One region of the Pelagovum pacificum genome, then DNA from elsewhere that is predicted to be linked to it. Evidence: riboswitches for the same ligand, from Rfam matches in the RefSeq annotation. Region 1 holds a riboswitch; each other region holds the start of a gene.
What was found. A riboswitch is a leader RNA that binds a small molecule or an ion and turns the genes downstream of it on or off. The one in region 1 is predicted to bind cobalamin.
Positions count from the first base shown of each region.

Region 2: it holds a riboswitch for cobalamin, as region 1 does, so the genes downstream of both, I8N54_RS07080 ((2Fe-2S) ferredoxin domain-containing protein) here and I8N54_RS16455 (aromatic ring-hydroxylating oxygenase subunit alpha) in region 1, are expected to answer to the same signal.
Region 3: it holds a riboswitch for cobalamin, as region 1 does, so the genes downstream of both, I8N54_RS00945 (HupE/UreJ family protein) here and I8N54_RS16455 (aromatic ring-hydroxylating oxygenase subunit alpha) in region 1, are expected to answer to the same signal.

Region 1 is NZ_CP065915.1:3,356,756-3,362,256, forward strand. Features, by position in the region: gene I8N54_RS16440 (mechanosensitive ion channel family protein) at 1-686, shown strand, start outside; tRNA gene I8N54_RS16445 (tRNA-Gln) at 739-813, shown strand; gene manD (D-mannonate dehydratase ManD) at 880-2,088, opposite strand; cobalamin riboswitch at 2,259-2,460, shown strand; gene I8N54_RS16455 (aromatic ring-hydroxylating oxygenase subunit alpha) at 2,585-3,820, shown strand; gene I8N54_RS16460 (hybrid-cluster NAD(P)-dependent oxidoreductase) at 3,825-4,895, shown strand; gene I8N54_RS16465 (NADPH-dependent FMN reductase) at 5,043-5,501, shown strand, end outside.
Region 2 is NZ_CP065915.1:1,424,185-1,429,685, reverse strand. Features, by position in the region: gene I8N54_RS07095 (ABC transporter ATP-binding protein) at 1-24, opposite strand, end outside; gene I8N54_RS07090 (FecCD family ABC transporter permease) at 14-991, opposite strand; gene I8N54_RS07085 (ABC transporter substrate-binding protein) at 1,021-1,953, opposite strand; gene I8N54_RS07080 ((2Fe-2S) ferredoxin domain-containing protein) at 1,950-2,657, opposite strand; cobalamin riboswitch at 2,749-2,966, opposite strand; gene I8N54_RS07075 (DUF6653 family protein) at 3,395-3,904, shown strand; gene I8N54_RS07070 (hypothetical protein) at 4,152-4,916, opposite strand; gene I8N54_RS07065 (beta-galactosidase trimerization domain-containing protein) at 5,275-5,501, opposite strand, start outside.
Region 3 is NZ_CP065915.1:186,218-191,718, reverse strand. Features, by position in the region: gene I8N54_RS00955 (GMC oxidoreductase) at 1-1,273, shown strand, start outside; gene I8N54_RS00950 (Gfo/Idh/MocA family protein) at 1,294-2,352, shown strand; cobalamin riboswitch at 2,412-2,632, shown strand; gene I8N54_RS00945 (HupE/UreJ family protein) at 2,753-3,403, shown strand; gene cobW (cobalamin biosynthesis protein CobW) at 3,471-4,511, shown strand; gene I8N54_RS00935 (GNAT family N-acetyltransferase) at 4,508-4,957, shown strand; gene I8N54_RS00930 (hypothetical protein) at 4,969-5,130, opposite strand; gene cobN (cobaltochelatase subunit CobN) at 5,239-5,501, shown strand, end outside.

The DNA.
Region 1 (5,501 bases):
ACACGGTGGAGAACTTCATCGCCTCGGTCATGCTGTCGATCCGTCAGCCCTTCGGCCCGAACGACGTGGTCGAGATCAACGGTGATCAGGGCAAGGTCATCCGGCTGACCAGCCGGGCGACGATCATCCTGTCCTTCGATGGCAACCACATCCGGATCCCGAACGCGACCGTCTTCAAGAGCCGGATCGTCAACTACTCGATCAATCCCGAAATGCGCTTCATGTTCAAACTGGCGGTCGATTTCATGGCCGATCTTGGCGAGGCGAAGCGTATCGCGACCGAAGCGATCACGGAGCTTCCATTCACCCTCGCCACCCCTGCCCCGGCCGTCTGGCTGGGCGAAGTGACCGACAGCGGGATCGAGCTGGTCGTCACCGGATGGATCGACCAGACAAGCACGTCGCTCCTCCTGGCGCGGGGCGAAGCGCTGCGCCGGGTGAAGAGCGGATTGCTCGCCGCCGGAATCGACATCCCGAACACCACCTACACAATTCACATGGCGGGTTCGGGCGAGCAGACCTCCCACACGGACGAGGAGATGAAACGCCCGCCGCCAACGGTCGAGGTCAGCGACCTCGCCGAGGTGAAAGAGACGACCGCGGTCGAGCTGGAGGCGATGGTGAACGCCGAACGGAACCAGGATCAGACCGAAGATCTGCTTCGTGAAAATGCTCAGAAGGAGTAACGGATTGGGTCTTGAACCTCTCTCGCACTGCCGCTATCACGCGCTTCGCTGCTGGGGTGTAGCCAAGCGGTAAGGCAGCGGTTTTTGGTACCGTGTACCGTAGGTTCGAATCCTACCACCCCAGCCAGCATATCCGACAAAACCGACCACGACCGCCCGCGCCGACCCCGGCGCGGACTGCTCGTGAGCCGTCTCACCAGTGCCAGAGCGTTCCGTCCTCGAGACGGTTCACCGGCAGGTAGGCGCGTTTGTAGGGATGCTTTGCGGCGGCCTCCTCATCGAAGTCGACTCCATGCCCGACCGCTTCGCCGGGATGCATGTAGCCGTCCTCGAAGCTCCACGCGTGCGGGAAGACGGAGAGCATCTCCTCCGAGTAGCCGGAGTACTCCTGTATCCCGAAGTTCGGCGCCCAGAGGTCGAGGTGCAGGTTCGCGCCGAGGCAGATCGGGGACATGTCCGCCGCGCCGTGACAGCCGGTGCGGACATGGTGGAGCCCGGCAAAATCCATGATCCGCCGCAGTGCCGTCGGCCCGCCCGCGTGCACGCAGGTCGCGCGGATATAGTCGATCAGCTGCTCTTCGATCAGTTGTTTGCAGTCCCAGATCGTATTGAACACTTCGCCCACGGCCAGCGGCGTCGTCGTGTGCTGGCGGATCAGGCGGAAGCCATCCTGGTTCTCGGCGGGCACCGTGTCTTCCAGCCAGAACAGCCGGAACGGTTCGAGGTCCTTGCCAAGTCGTGCCGCCTCGATCGGCGTCAGGCGATGGTGCGCGTCGTGCAGCAGGTGAATCTCGTCGCCGTGCGCTGCGCGTATCTCCTCGAACAGCTGCGGGATGCGGGGGAGGTACTTCGTGGTCGACCAGACCTCTTCCTTCGGCAGTCCCGCGTCATCCGCGGTGTTGGTCAGCGTGCCGTCCCCGGTCCCGTAGACATCCGGAAGACCGGGGATGCCGACCTGTGCCCGGATCGCCTTGTAGCCCTGAGACATCCGCTCGCCGACCGCGTCGACGGCCTCGCCGATCTCGCGGCCCTGCGCGTGGGTGTAGCAGAGCACCTTCGTACGGCTCGCCCCGCCGAGAAGCTGGTAAAGCGGCATGTTCGCCGCCTTCGCCTTGATGTCCCACAGCGCGGTATCGATCCCGGCGATGGCGGCCATCGTCACCGGGCCACGCCGCCAGTAGGCGCCCCGGTAGAGGTAGTGCCAGATGTCCTCGCTCATCCGCGGATCACGCCCGATCAGACAGGGCACGACATGCTCTTCGAGGTAGGCTGCGGCGGCGAGCTCGCGCCCGTTGAGGGTCGCATCGCCGACGCCGGTAAGCCCCTCGTCGGTATAGACTTTCACAGTGACGAAGTTGCGTCCCGGACAGGTCACGAAGACCTTGATGTCGGTGATTTTCATGGCCTGCCCTTCCTTGGCGTCGCGGTGCCCCTTGTGCCGCAGGGTCGGGGTAGCATGCACCCCGACCGCGGTCGAGGCAGAGGGTCGGCCCGTTCCGGCAGAGAAAAGACGCCACGTCGAATCCGCGCGGCACGAAGTCGCAAAAGCGACGATTCGACACCGCGATTGTCTGTATGCGGAAACGGCAAGGAGCGGTCCGACGGGGCTGCGAACTGGGAAAGCCGGTGAAATGCCGGCGCTGCCCCCGCACCGGTGAGAGAGCGGCGGGCGCCTGTGGTCACGAAGGGGAGGAGGAGCCCCGCCAGAGACCCGAGCGTCCGTCCGGCAGCCCGCTCTCGCAGCCCGGACACCGGCCTTGCGCAGAATGCTCAACCGCGGGTGGCGGTGAGGGCCCACGACCGGATCGCGGCTCCTCGCCCCACCGCGACACCGGCAGGGTCAGCCGCCCGTTCCATCCAAGAGAAGCCGCGGGGCGCGGCAGCAAGGCCAGACCGACATGCAGACGCATTTCCAACAGCTTCTCTCCCGCCGCCGCCCCGGCCATGCGCTGGAGCAGGCGTTCTATTCCGACCCCGACATCTACGCGCAGGACCTCGAGACCATCTGGTACCACGACTGGCTGTTCGCGATCCCGTCCTGCGAATTGGAGAAAACCGGGAGCTACGTGACCCACAAGGTCGGCGCCTACCGCATCATCATCGTGCGCGGCGCCGACGGCGTGATCCGCGCCTTCCACAATTCCTGCCGGCACCGCGGGTCGCTGATCTGCAAGGCCGCGAAGGGCACCGCGCCCAAGCTGGTCTGCCCCTATCACCAGTGGACCTATGAGCTCGACGGCCGCCTGCTGTGGGCGCGCGACATGGACGCCGGGTTCGATCCGTCCGCGCATGGGCTGAAGACGGTGCATTGCCGCGAACTCTGCGGGCTCGTCTACATCTGCCTCGCCGACGAAGCGCCCGACTTCGACGCTTTCGCCGATCTTGCCCGTCCCTACCTCGAGCCGCACGACCTCTCGAACGCGAAGGTGGCGTACGAAAGCGCGATCATCGAGAACGGCAACTGGAAGCTGGTCTGGGAGAACAACCGCGAGTGCTACCATTGCGGCGGCAACCATCCCGCTCTCTGCCGCACCTTCCCCGACGATCCGAGCGTCGCAGGCATCGGCGAGGGCGGCGAGGTGCCGGCCCACATCCAGGCACACTTCGACCGCTGCGAAGCCGCCGGCATTACCTCGAACTTCCGGTTGTCGGATGACGGCCAGTACCGGCTCGCCCGGATGCCGCTAAAGGTCGGCGCGAAGAGCTACACGATGGATGGCGGGATCGCCGTGCAACGTCGCCTTGGCCGCGTGCCGTTCGACGACGCGGGCTCACTCCTGAAATTCCACTACCCGACAACGTGGAACCACTTCCTCGCCGATCACTCGATCGTCTTCCGCGTCACACCAATTTCCCCGAACGAGACCGAGGTCTCGACGAAGTGGCTCGTCCACAAGGATGCAGTCGAGGGGGTGGACTACGACCTCAAACGGCTCACCGAAGTCTGGATCGCGACCAACGACGAGGACCGCCGCGTGGTCGAGGACAACCAGCAGGGCATCAACTCTCCCGCCTACACCCCCGGCCCCTATTCCAGCCTTCAGGAATCCGGCGTGATCCAGTTCGTCGACTGGTACTGCAACACCATGACGGAACGGCTCGGCGGCAACACGGCGTCCCTCGCAGCGGAGTGACCGCATGAACGACCTCTCCTCCTTCCCCTCCCGGACGATCTGGAACGACAGCGAGATGCTCGAATGCGTTTCGATCATCCCCGAGGTGCCGGATACGGCCACCTTCGCCTTCCGGGCGCCGTCGGGGGCGTTGTTCGACTTCCTCCCGGGCCAGTTCCTGACCCTCGAGGTCCCGGTGCCGGGCGGTCCCGTGCACCGGACCTGGACGATCTCGTCCTCGCCATCGCGGCCGCGGTCGCTGTCCATCACGGCGAAGGCGCAGGGCGCCAGCGTGGCGACGCGCTGGCTGCTCGACAACCTGAAGCCCGGTATGCGGCTGAAAGCGATCGGTCCGGCCGGCCGCTTCAGCCACCTGCACCACGAATCCGACAAGTACCTCTTCATCTCCGCCGGTTCGGGCATCACGCCGATGATGGCGATGACCACCTACATGTACGATCTCGGCACCGAGCCGGACGTCGTCTTCGTCAACTGCGCCCGCCGCCCGTCGGAGATCATCTTTCGTGAGCGACTGGAGCACATGGCGAGCCGGGTGCCCGGCATCGACCTGAAGTGGGTGATCGAGCAGCCCGACCGCTTCCACCCCTGGACCGGCCTCCAAGGGCGGATGAACCAGTTGATCCTCGGCCTCGTCGCACCGGACTACCTCGAGCGTGAGGTGTTCTGCTGCGGGCCGGAACCCTTCATGACCGCCGTGCGCGAGGCGCTCGCCGGGCTCGGCTTCGACATGGACCGGTTCCATCAGGAAAGCTTCTCCGCGCCGGTCGGGACTGAGCTTCCACTGCCCGAGGATGTGGTTCCGGACGAGGATACCAAGGCCGAGATCCACTTCGCCGCCTCCGGAAGCTCGACCACCTGCTCGGAAACGGACACCATCCTTGCCGCGACACGGAATGCCGGGCTCAACATTCCATCGGGGTGCACATTCGGCGTCTGCGGCACCTGCAAGATCAAGAAGATCGCCGGCGAAGTGCACATGGTCCACAACGGCGGCATCTCCGAGGACGACATTGCCGACGGCTATATCCTCGCCTGCTGCTCGCACGCGATCGGATCGGTCACGATCGACGTCTGAACCCGGCGCAGAAGGCCCTTCGATAGGCCTTCGCAATTCTCTCAGGAGAAATCTGACCCGAAAGGTGCCATGAAGATTTCGCTTGTCCTCAACCATACTTGAGATTGCAACTTTCCTCTCGTGCCAACTTCGCCACGAGGGACGACCATGAAAGCAGCGACGACCATCGCCCTGATCCAGGGATCCATCCGCGAGAACCGCTACAACGACGTTATCGCCGGATGGGTCGCAGACCGTCTCCACGGCGAGGGGTTCAACACGGTCCGTGTCGATCCCGTCGCGCCCGATTTGCTGCCTTTGCAGAGCGGCAGCGGCCTCGCCGCGCGGGCGCTGCGCGATCTGCTTGCACCGGTCGAAGGCGCAGTGATCGTCACGCCGGAGATCAACCATGCCTACCCCGGTGCGCTGAAGACCCTGTTGGACGAGATCGGCGACGAGCTCGCCGCCAAGCCGGTCGGCTTCGTCAGCTACGGCGACGAATCCGGTGGTCTACGTGCGGTCGAGGCCCTGCGCCCGATTCTGTCACAGCTGGAAACAACGACCCTGCGCGACACCGTGAGTTTCGCCCACCCCCGCCAGCGGTTCGGTATCGACGGTGAACTCAGC
Region 2 (5,501 bases), 1.9 Mb from region 1:
GGACAGAAAGGGCTCAGGCGACATCGCGGACCCTGCGCAGGATGAAGATGAAGGGCGGTGCGGCGAACAGGGCGAGGAGCACGCCGAGGGGAAGCTCCTCCGGCGCAAGCAGCACGCGGCAGAGCAGATCGACGCAGACCAGCACGATTGCGCCCAGCACCATCGCCAGCGGCAGCAGCCTCCGGTGCCGCGCGCCGATCAGGAGCCGCGCCATGTGCGGCACGATCAGGCCGACGAAGCCGACGATCCCCGCCACCGCGACCGAAAGCCCCGTGAGCAGCGCAGTTCCGACGAAGATCAACAGACGGAGCAGCCCCACCCGCATTCCGAGCGCCGCCGCCCGCTCGTCGCCCAGCAACAGCGTGTCGAGGTCACCCGCGCGCCAGAACGCGGCCCCTGCCACGGTCGTCGTCGCGAGCGCCAGCACTGGAAGGTCGCTCCAGTCCGTGCCCGCCGCAGTGCCCATCAGCCAGCCGAGCGCCGCCCGCGTGGCCTGCGGGTCACCGATATAGAGGAAGAACGCGGTCAGCGACTGAAACATCAGCGACACTGCGACGCCGGCGAGGATGACGACCAGCGGCGAGAGCATCCGGCCCGGTCGGAACGCGAGGCCGAGCGTGATCCCGAAGGCTGCAGAGGCCCCGAGGAAGGCGGCGAGCGGCACGCCGAGCACATCGGCGATCCAGGCGGGTGCCCAGATGATCATGGCGACCGCCGCGGCGGAGGCGCCGGATGACAACCCCATGAGGTAGGGGTCGGCCAGCGGGTTGCGCAGGGCAGTCTGCATCAGCGCGCCCGCCAGCGACAGGCCCGCCCCGATCAGCGCCACCGCGAGGACACGGGGCATCCGCCATTGCCATACGATCAGGCTCAGCGACCTCGGCGCCTCCGGATCGCCGGTGAGGATTGCCCAGCGGTCGCTCCAGCCAATCTGCGCGGTGCCCCAGAAGACCCCGGCCAGCATCGCCGCACCAAGCAGCGCGAGCGACATCGGCCAGAGAAATGTCCGTCGCCCTGAGGTCACTCCAGTGCGCCGAGCTGGTCGGAGAGGTTTTCGACGCCGTCGACAAACTGCATGCCGAGGACGGTCTGCGAGAATGGCACGGTGACGAACCTGCCCGCCTGCACAGCGCGGAGTTCGCCGAGAACCGGGTCATTTTCCATGTAGGCGCGCTTCTCGTCGGCCGTCGACCAGTCTGCATCGTTCAGGACGATCACGTCCGGATCGGCGGCGACGACCAACTCCCAGCTCACCTCTGCCCAGCGGCCCTGGACATCGGCCGTGATGCTCTCGAGGCCGACTTGCCGCATCAGCGTCGCAGCCGAACCGCAGCAGCCGGCGGTGTAGGGCGCGGTATCGCCGCTGTCGAAAAGGAAGGCCGTCATGCCTGCGCCCGGCGCGGCGTCGGAGACCGCATCGAACCGCGCCCGGATCTCGGCGGCGACCTCGGCGGCCCGGTCCTCGATGCCGAAGATGTCGCCGATGATCTCGATGTCGGTGAAGATGGGCTGGGTCGTGAGCGGCTCGCCCTCCGGGTGCAGATCACTGCACGAGGCGTTGGCAAGGTAGGTGCCGATCCCGAGCTCGTGCCAGTCCTCCGCCGCACCGAGGTTGTCCTCGTTGAAGGCCGAGCCGAAGCCGGCAAAGAGAAAGTCGGGTTCTTCGGCCAGCACGATCTCCCGCGCAGGATATTGCTCCGCCAGCACCGGCACGCTCTCGTAGGCCTCCGCCCACTGCGCCGGAATCTCGTCGTCCATGTAGGCGGTCCCCACCATGCTGCCCTCCAGCCCGAGCGCCAGCATCACTTCGGTCGCCTGCTGGTTCAGCGTGACGGCGCGGGTCGGCGCCGCGTCGAAGGTCTGCTGGCCGTAGCAGGTTTCGACCGTGGTCTCCTGCGCAAGTGCGCCCATGGCGATGAGCGCAACGGGAAGCGAAAGGACAAGGGACTTCATGCGGGTTCTCCTGTGATGAAGGTCTCGAGATCGGGGCAAGCGACGCGCTGAACGAGCGCCTTCTCGACGAAACGGGCAACATCGGCGCGGCTGGTCAGGCGGAACCACTGGCCCTGCGGATAGAGGATGACGACCGGGCCGCGATTGCAGGGCACGAGGCAGGAGGTGCGGATCACCTCCACGTCCCTGAGGCCGGCGAGCGACGTCTGCCGGGAGATTTCGCGCGCGAGATCGGTCCCATCGCGCATGTGGCAGCGCGGCCCGGTGCAGACGAGGACGTGGCGTCCGACCGGCCCCAGAGTGTCCCACCCTCTTCCGTTTGCAGCACCCCGCGACGCGGCGATCGGCCGTGGCTCACAAGGGGCGTTCGCAAGGACGGCATGGATCGCAGGGTCGAGGTCGACAGGATCGGTCCAGAGCACCAAGGGCGCCTCGTCACCCTGCCGGGCAAGCCAGTCCGCAGCCGCCCCCGGCAGCCAGGCCGCGAGGCTCTGCGAGAAGGGAATGCCCGTCGGTCGAAGCAGGATCTCTTTCGCGCCCTCGTCACGGGCGGCGTCCAGCGCGTGCCACAGGCTCTGGCCGTCCTCCTCCAGCCGCAGGGCCCGGGCGGGCCCGTCCGACGCGGCGACCAGGCCATCGGCGATCTGCCGGAAGCGGGAGCGGCTCAGGTAACTTGCCGAAATCAGGTAGATCGTGATGCGCATGGCCACTGCCCTGTCGGGGCACCGGGTCGAATGCGCGGCCGGATGGCCGAAGTCGTCATCGCTATTCCTCCCCGGGACACCCCGCCCGATGGGTTACAATTGAGCGATGGCAGGTCTCCTGACTCGCGGGTCCATGCTGCCCCGACCCTTCCCGGACCGCGTCGGTCCAGTGGTCATGCCGGGGGAGCTCACCGCTTACAGTTGCGGGGGCAGTCACGGATTTGGCGCCTTATGGCTACACCGCACCGTGTTCCCTTTTCATCCCGCGTGCCGGTCTGGCGTGCGAGAACCATCGGGACGGAAGGTGCCGTGAGACGTGCGCGGGGTCAAGCCGTCGTCACCGAGGCCGTGCCGGGACCTCCGCGATCGCCGACGTGAACCACGGCCGGCGCTTAACGCGCCAGAACCTAGATCAAGCAAAGCTTGTAGGTGGTCAGCGCCTTGGTCCCAGAGTTTTCCAGGACCTAGTACGACGTTCCTGAGCAGTTTTTTGGCTTAGCTCGCCTGATCTGGATTGGCTTGCAAGTTGCACGAACAGGCGCTTTTCTTACTCTCTGAAGGACTATTAACGAGTTCTGCAGAGAATAGATGACCTCCAAGGGCCGCCAACGCTCCGTCGCGCAGTACGGATCGACCGGTTCTCTGAACCGCCGCTTTCAAAGCTCGGCCTGTGCATCACGTTGGTTGGATCCCGAACATTTGCTGCAGTATCCAATGGCACGTTAAAGCGGGGTACGATGACACTCGAAAGAAAAGTCGCGCAGGCGTTCCGGCTGACCGATGATAATTGGATGAAGCACGCCAATCCATGGAGCGTTTGGACAAGGTATTCCGTCCTGCCCCTTATCGTGCTCGCGTTCTGGAGCCGCGTCTGGATTGGCTGGTGGTCCATGATCCCAGGAATTGTCTCCCTGCTTTGGATGTTTTTTAATCCGGTTTTCTTCGCGAAGCCCAAGTCGACGAGAAATTGGGCTTCGAAATCTGTGCTGGGGGAGAGGGTTTACCTTAACAGGGACAAAATCGAGATTCCCCATGTCCACAAGACACCGCTGTACTCAATCCTGAATATTATTTCGTCGGCTGGCATGCTGATAGCGATCTGGGCGATTGTCTATTATTCGATCTGGGGCGCCGTTCTCGGCGTCTCGCTGGCATACCTTGGTAAGAGTTGGTATCTTGATCGTATGGTTTGGCTATATGAGATGATGAAGTCCGAGAACGAAGAGTATCGGAAATGGGACTACTAAGGTCAGGCCCCTCAACATGTTTGATGGCCGCTTGATCAGCTTCAGCCGGCCAAACGGACAGGCAATAGCGGACACTCAGGCAAACCGCCGCATCAGGAAAAACGGGCTTAGTTCGGACAGCGGCGACGCAGCGAGCCAGTTGGCTAGAGGCCAGCAACGACCGTCGTTCCCCGGACCAAAGCCGACCTCCGGGTGGAACGCAGCGGATGTCCGGTAGCAGCTCAAGTCGGACATTGGACGTACCAGCTCAGGCTTTGAACGTCGCCATGCCGCCATCCAACAGCCTCAAAAGCTCATCAGAAACGGGCGACGGCTTGTGCAAGTCGAAGACAGACAAATGCACCCCAATATCGGCAAGTGGCCTTATCAGTATCTCAGCATTATCAGCTTCAAAAAAGTACACACCCTCACCCAAGTCAGCCGGCTTACCGAAACACCGGCATGCTTCCGCATGAAATGCTTCAGCATCTAGAGAGGTCGAACTCAACGAACGGCCTTCCTTTGCCGATCTTTGACCATAGAACCGAAGCGCGAAGGAAATAAGACTGACATCGCCATATGGACCGCGCGCGAGCTCATGTTTGCCCTTGTACTTCCGTAAAGTGTAACTTGCCGTCGGACAGGGGGATTGCGCCTGATGGGATGTAAGAATTGAATAATATGATCGAGACTGATAATTTTCCATGTAGCTGATCCCCTCGAAAAAGGGATCGATCTCGTTCAGGTTCTTTAATTCGAGGTGATACTGGCAGGGGTCCGTTGGCTTCATCTTACCTTTGTCACCGACCAGTGTCTCGAAATGTCCACTGGCGACGACGTCTGTGATGAAACCCAGAAACGATCGAACCTCCTGCCCGATCGGAGCGTTGAAAAAGGTCTCTGCCTCGTGCCAAGACTCAGCGCGCTTGTGCGTAGGTGGTATCTCGACACCGTGGACTGCCTCCACCATTTTGCTTAGCGCATTGAAGTGACCCTCATGGTCGTTTGCGTCCAAGCCCGTGAAAAAACCCAATATTAGTCACCTTGTTTTCGTGCTGTATCTACTCAGGTCAGGACCATATTCGCAGATTCCAAGGCTCTGCCTTCGACAAGACCGGAATACTCACCCACGCCTAGCGCTCGTGAGGGACGTTTTGGTGTTGCACGAAAGCCAAGACGTCCTCAAGTCGCTCGCAGCGGGGCTAGAGAACGGCGCGAGCCACCCGCGCTGACAGACGATCTGCGCCGAGGCTGTCCAGCCGGCGGCAGCCACGGGGGCCGAGCTAAGGTGACCGCGATCCGCGAGCTTACGACGGCGCCGCAAGCACTCGGCCCGCGGCGACCGCCAGTTAGGTGAAGATCGGGTCCAATGTCATTCGATGCAGGCCCAGTCAGGCGCCGCCGCGGATCACGATGACTTCGTGTTCCTGAAGTTGGTCGACTACGAACTTGACCCCACCATCCGTCGCAACCGTGTTCACGTGGGTTCCGGCGACACGGAGTTCCGCCGAAGCAGCTCCGCAATCCGACACGGACACTTCAAGCGGCCCGATCGGCACGATGACCTCCTGACGCCCCGGTACGGGCTGGGCGATGATCCGATTGGTCAGATGCACGA
Region 3 (5,501 bases), 870 kb from region 1:
CTACGCGCCGATCACACGGGAAGAATGGCTTGCGCGTCACGCCGGCAGCCACGACGGCTCCCTCCTGCGGCGGCAGGGGCTGTTCATGTCGAACGACGATCCGGCGGAAGACGGCGTCTTCGCCGGTTTCGCCGCCGCCGCCGTCGGTGGCATGGCGACGCAATGGACCTCCGGCTGTCCGCATCCGTCGCTCGCCGAACGCCCGCCCTTCATCGACGCCTCAGAGATGGACGCCGCCCTCCATCTCGCCAGCGAGCTTCTCGGGTCAGAGCCTGACATCAACCCGAATGATCCGGCGGCCGACGCCCTGCGCGCGAAGCTCGCAGAGCATTTCGACGACGGCCGGCCGCAGGATCGTCGCGTTCAGCCGATGCCGCTCGCCATGCACCGGACGCAGTACGGTATCGTCACGCACGGGATCGAAACGATCCTCGGAGACATGCTCGACGAGCCCGAAGAAACGTTCCGCATCCTGTCCGAGACCGCGTGCCGCCGCATCATCCATGACAACGGGCGTGCGACGGGCGTCGTGCTCTGCCGCCCGGGCACCGACGACACCTACGAGGTCAAGGCGGGTTCGGTCGTGGTGGCCTGCGACTCACTGCACTCGCCGCAGCTTCTGTGGGCCTCCGGCATCCGGCCCGACGCGCTTGGCCGAAACATCAACGACCATTACCAGGTCACGCGACTGATCCAGGGCGACTTCGGCGGCCCGATGCGGTCGATGAGCTGGATTCCCCGTATTGATCCGTGGCCGTTCTCCGTCACCATTTCCGGCGCGGAAGAGCGGCAGCTTCCCTTCCCGCTCGACGAGCCGGTCGAGGATCGGCTGATCTTCATCGGCGTCTTCGTCGCCTCTGACATCACGCCGGAGAACCGGATCGTGTTCGACGACAGCAAGACCGACTGGAAGGGCCTGCCGAGCTTCTCGATCAGGGCCCGACCGACCGAGGGCGACCTCGCGCGGATCGAACAGGGCCGCGCCCTGTCCGACGAGATCACGAGCCTGCTCGGCCGCCCCGTTCCAGGCCTCGCCGCCACCGTTCTGCCGATTGGCAGTTCACTGCACTACCAGGGCACGATCCGGATGGGCGAGACGGACGACGGCACGAGCGTCTGCGACCGTGACAGCCGGGTCTGGGGCTTCGAGAACCTGCATGTCGCCGGCAACGGCGTGATCCCGACCATCACCGCCACCAACCCGACCCCCTACAGCGTCGCGCTCGCCACCCTCGGCGCGCGCCGCATCGCTGCCGAAAAGCGCAGCGTCTGAGAAGAAACGGAGATCATCCGATGAGCACCGAACCCCTTTCCGTCCTGGTCGTCGGTCTTGGCCAGATGGGGCGCAGCCACGCGCTCGCCTATCACGCGCACCCCGGTTACAAGATCGTCGGCCTCGTGAACCGCTCGACCCCAACCCTGCCGCAGGAGCTGTCCGGCTACCCGGTGATGAATGACTTCATGGCGACGCTGGACGAGCTGAAGCCGGACGTCGTGTCGATTTCGACGCACACCAACACCCACGCCGACTTTGCCGTTGCCGCACTCGAAGCCGGCGCGCACGTCTTCGTGGAAAAGCCGCTCGCCGCCAACGTGGCGGACGCGGAGCGTGTCGTCGCGGCGGCGCGGGCCAACGACCGAAAGCTGGTCGTCGGCTACATCCTGCGCCACCACCCGTCGTGGATGCGTCTGATCGAGGAATCCCGCAAGCTCGGCGGTCCGTTCGTGTTCCGGATGAACCTCAACCAGCAATCCTCCGGCGCCGCGTGGGGCATCCACAAGTCGATCATGCAGACCACCTCCCCGATCGTCGATTGCGGCGTCCACTACGTCGACGTGATGTGCCAGATCACCGACTCCCGACCGGTGGAGGTACGCGGCATGGGCACGACGCTCGCCAAGGGCCTGCCCGACGGCATGTACAACTACGGCCAGTTCCAGGTGCTGTTCGAAGACGGGTCCTCTGGCTGGTACGAAGCGGCGTGGGGGCCGATGATCTCGGAAACCGCTTACTTCGTGAAGGATGTCATGTCCCCGAACGGTGCGGTCTCCATCGTGATGGAGGAAAGCGCTCACTCCGCCGACATCAACGCCCACACCCAGACCTCCCGTATCCGGGTCCACCATGCGGAGATGGACGGCAACGATCAGTTGCTGCGCGAGGACGAGTGGCTCGACATGTCCGACGAGCCCGGCCACCAGGACCTCTGCGACCGGGAGCAGGACTTCCTCTACCGCGCGATCACCGAGGGTGTGGACCTCGACCGGCACATGACCGACGCGGTCGCATCGTTGCACATCTGCCTCGCCGCGGACGAGAGCATCCGCACCGGCAAGCCGATCCGCCTCTGACGCCCGGCCGGGAGGGGGCCGACGCGAACGGCGGCGCTTGACAGCGCCCTTGCCCCGCCCGCAAGAAGAACGTGCTCGGTTCCCGTCCGGAGTCCGCAGGACTCCCCCGGGATGAATAGGGAATGCGGTGAGGGCCGATCCAATCAGGAGGCCCAATGCCGCAGCCGCCCCCGCGACTGTAAGCGGTGAGCGGTTCGCCACGAAGCCACTGGGAAACCGGGAAGGCGGCGAACCGTGACGACCCGCAAGCCAGGAGACCTGCCGCGCACCGCGGGACCATGAGGTCCCGTGGAGACTGCAACACGGACGGGGTGTTCCGTAGGGGTCTGCCGCGCAAGGACAACGCCCGGCTTCCCGACGAGACAACCCCCTTTGATGAACCGAAGGGGACCAAATCTAGATGAAACGTATCCTTACCGCCGCCGCGGCCGCGACCCTCGCCGCCACGCCCGCCTTCGCGCACCACCCGCTTGGCGGGATGCCGATGGAGACCTTCGCACACGGCGCGCTGTCGGGCGTCGGGCATCCGGTGCTCGGCTTCGACCACCTGTTCTTCGTGGCCGCCATGGGCATCGCCGCCGCTTTCACGCCGGCCCGTCTTATGGCCCCGCTGGCCTACGTCGCCGCGATGATCGTCGGCTGCCTCGTGACCTACGCCGGCCTCGGCCTGCCCGCCGTCGAGACGGTCATCGTGCTCTCGCTGCTCGTGCTGGGCGGCGTGATCCTCGCCGGTCGCGCGCTGTCGCTGACGACTGCCGTGGCGCTGTTCGCCGTCTTCGGCCTGTTCCACGGCTCCGCGTTCGCCGGCTCCATCGCCGGTCAGGAGGGTGGCGTCGGTGGCGCGGTGCTGGTCGGCTACCTGCTCTTCCTTGCCATCACGCAGTACGCCATCGCGCTCGGCGCCCAGTTCGTCGCCCGCGGCCTGCTCGGCGCGACCGAGGCATCGTCCATAAACGCCCGCCTCGCCGGCGCTGCGGTGGCCGGTGTCGGCGTCTTCCTCGCGCTCGAAACGCTCGAAGGCCCGCTGCTCGCCGCGATGACCGGCGCCTGATCCGACCAGACAACGAGGCGGCCCTGCTGATGGGGCCGCCCGCACCCTTTTCCCGACAAGGCAGAACATGGCCAAGATCCCCGCCACCATCGTCACCGGTTTCCTCGGCGCCGGGAAGACGACGCTCATCCGCAACATGCTCCAGAACGCCAACGGCAAGCGGATCGCGCTCATCATCAACGAATTCGGCGACCTCGGCGTCGACGGCGACATCCTGAAGGGCTGCGGCGACGAGACCTGCACAGACGACGACGTGATGGAGCTGTCGAACGGCTGCATCTGCTGCACCGTCGCCGAGGATTTCGTGCCGACGATGGAGAAGCTGCTCGCCCGCGACCTGCCCCCCGATCACATCGTGATCGAGACCTCCGGGCTCGCCCTGCCGCAGCCACTGGTCCGCGCCTTCAACTGGCCCGGCCTCTCGACCAGGGTCACCGTGGACGGCGTCGTCACGGTGGTCGACGGCAAGGCTGTCTCCGAGGGCCGCTTCGCCCATGATACCGCCGCTGTGGACCGCCAGCGGGCGATGGACGACAATCTCGACCACGAGACCCCGCTGTCAGAGCTGTTCGACGACCAGATCGCCTGCGCCGACATGATCGTGGTGAACAAGAGCGATCTGTTGGGGGAAGAGGAAAGCGACCACCTCTCCGCCGTGCTCAAGGCCGAAAGCCGCGCCGGCGTTCAGGTCATCAAGACGACGATGGGCGTGCTGCCGGTCGAGGTCCTGCTCGGCCAGAACCTCGCCGCGGAAACCGATGTCGAGGCCCGGCACGAAGTGCACCACCACCATCACGCCGATGAGGACGACGATCATCATCACGACCACGATGAATTCGAGAGCTTCGTCGTCACCACCGGAGAGATCGCCGACCCGAAGGCCTATGCCGAGAAAGTCGCCGACCTGATCCGCCAGCACGACATCCTGCGCCTGAAGGGCTTCGCCACGGTCGCGGGCAAACCCCTGCGTCTGACGCTGCAGGCGGTCGGCCCCCGGATCGAGACCTACTTCGACAAGCCAATCGACGGCCCGCGCGAAACCCGCCTCGTCGTGATCGGCGAAACCGGGCTCGACAGGGAGGCGATCATCGCGGGGCTCGCGCCGTGATCCGCGTCGCCATCGCCGATCCGCGCGATCCCGGCCCGCGCGCCCTGCTGGAAGAGAGCCACGCCATGATGCAGGCGCTCTTCCCGCCGGAGGACAACTTCTACCTCTCCGTCGATGAACTCGCCGGTGAGGACGTCCACTTCTTCGCCGCGACCGAAGGCGACGAGGTGCTCGGCACCGGCGCGCTGGCGGTGAAGGACGGCTACGGCGAAGTGAAGAGCATGTTCACCGCCGAGGCCGCCCGGGGCCGGGGGATCGGCGCGATGATCCTCGTGAAGATCGAGGAGTGGGCCGTCGCGCTGAACCTCCCAGTGTTGAAGCTCGAAACCGGCGACAGCCTCGGGGCCGCGCACCGGCTCTATGCCCGCGCAGGGTTCGTGCCCTGCGGACCGTTCGGCGACTACGGCGCCTCCGCCTCGTCGATCTTCATGGAAAAGAAGCTTTGAGCGAGGTGCGCTCAGTCGTCGGCTTTCGGCTCGTCGGGATAGTGCTTCCGCTTTCCCGTACCGCTGCCGAGGTCCTCCGGCCCGCGCGCGGGCTTTTCCTTCGCCTCGTCGGTGGCGGTATGCTCCTCAGGCTTCGCCGGTCGATCGAGCGGATTTTTCTTCTGGTCGGTCATATCATCCCAAGCCCGACTGCCCCCGACGGGTTCCCGGCTCTCTCATCTGGCCGGAAATACTCCCGCCGGAGGCTCCCTTCGCATCCACCAGCCCGACGGTTCGTCTGAATGCATCTCCTCGCCGCCACACCCGGCACCGTCGACGACGGGCAGGAGCCCGTCGACCTCGGCCAGACGCCCGCCGAGGTGCTGGTCATCTCCGCCGCAGATACCGAACTCGCCGCCCTCTCCGAAGCGCGCGCCGCGATGGACGACCCGCCGACACTGCGGCTCGCCAACCTCGCGCACCTGCGCCACCCGATGAGCGTCGACCTCCACCTCGACAATTGCGCGACCCGTTGCAAGCTGGTGGTCGCCCGCCTGCTCGGCGG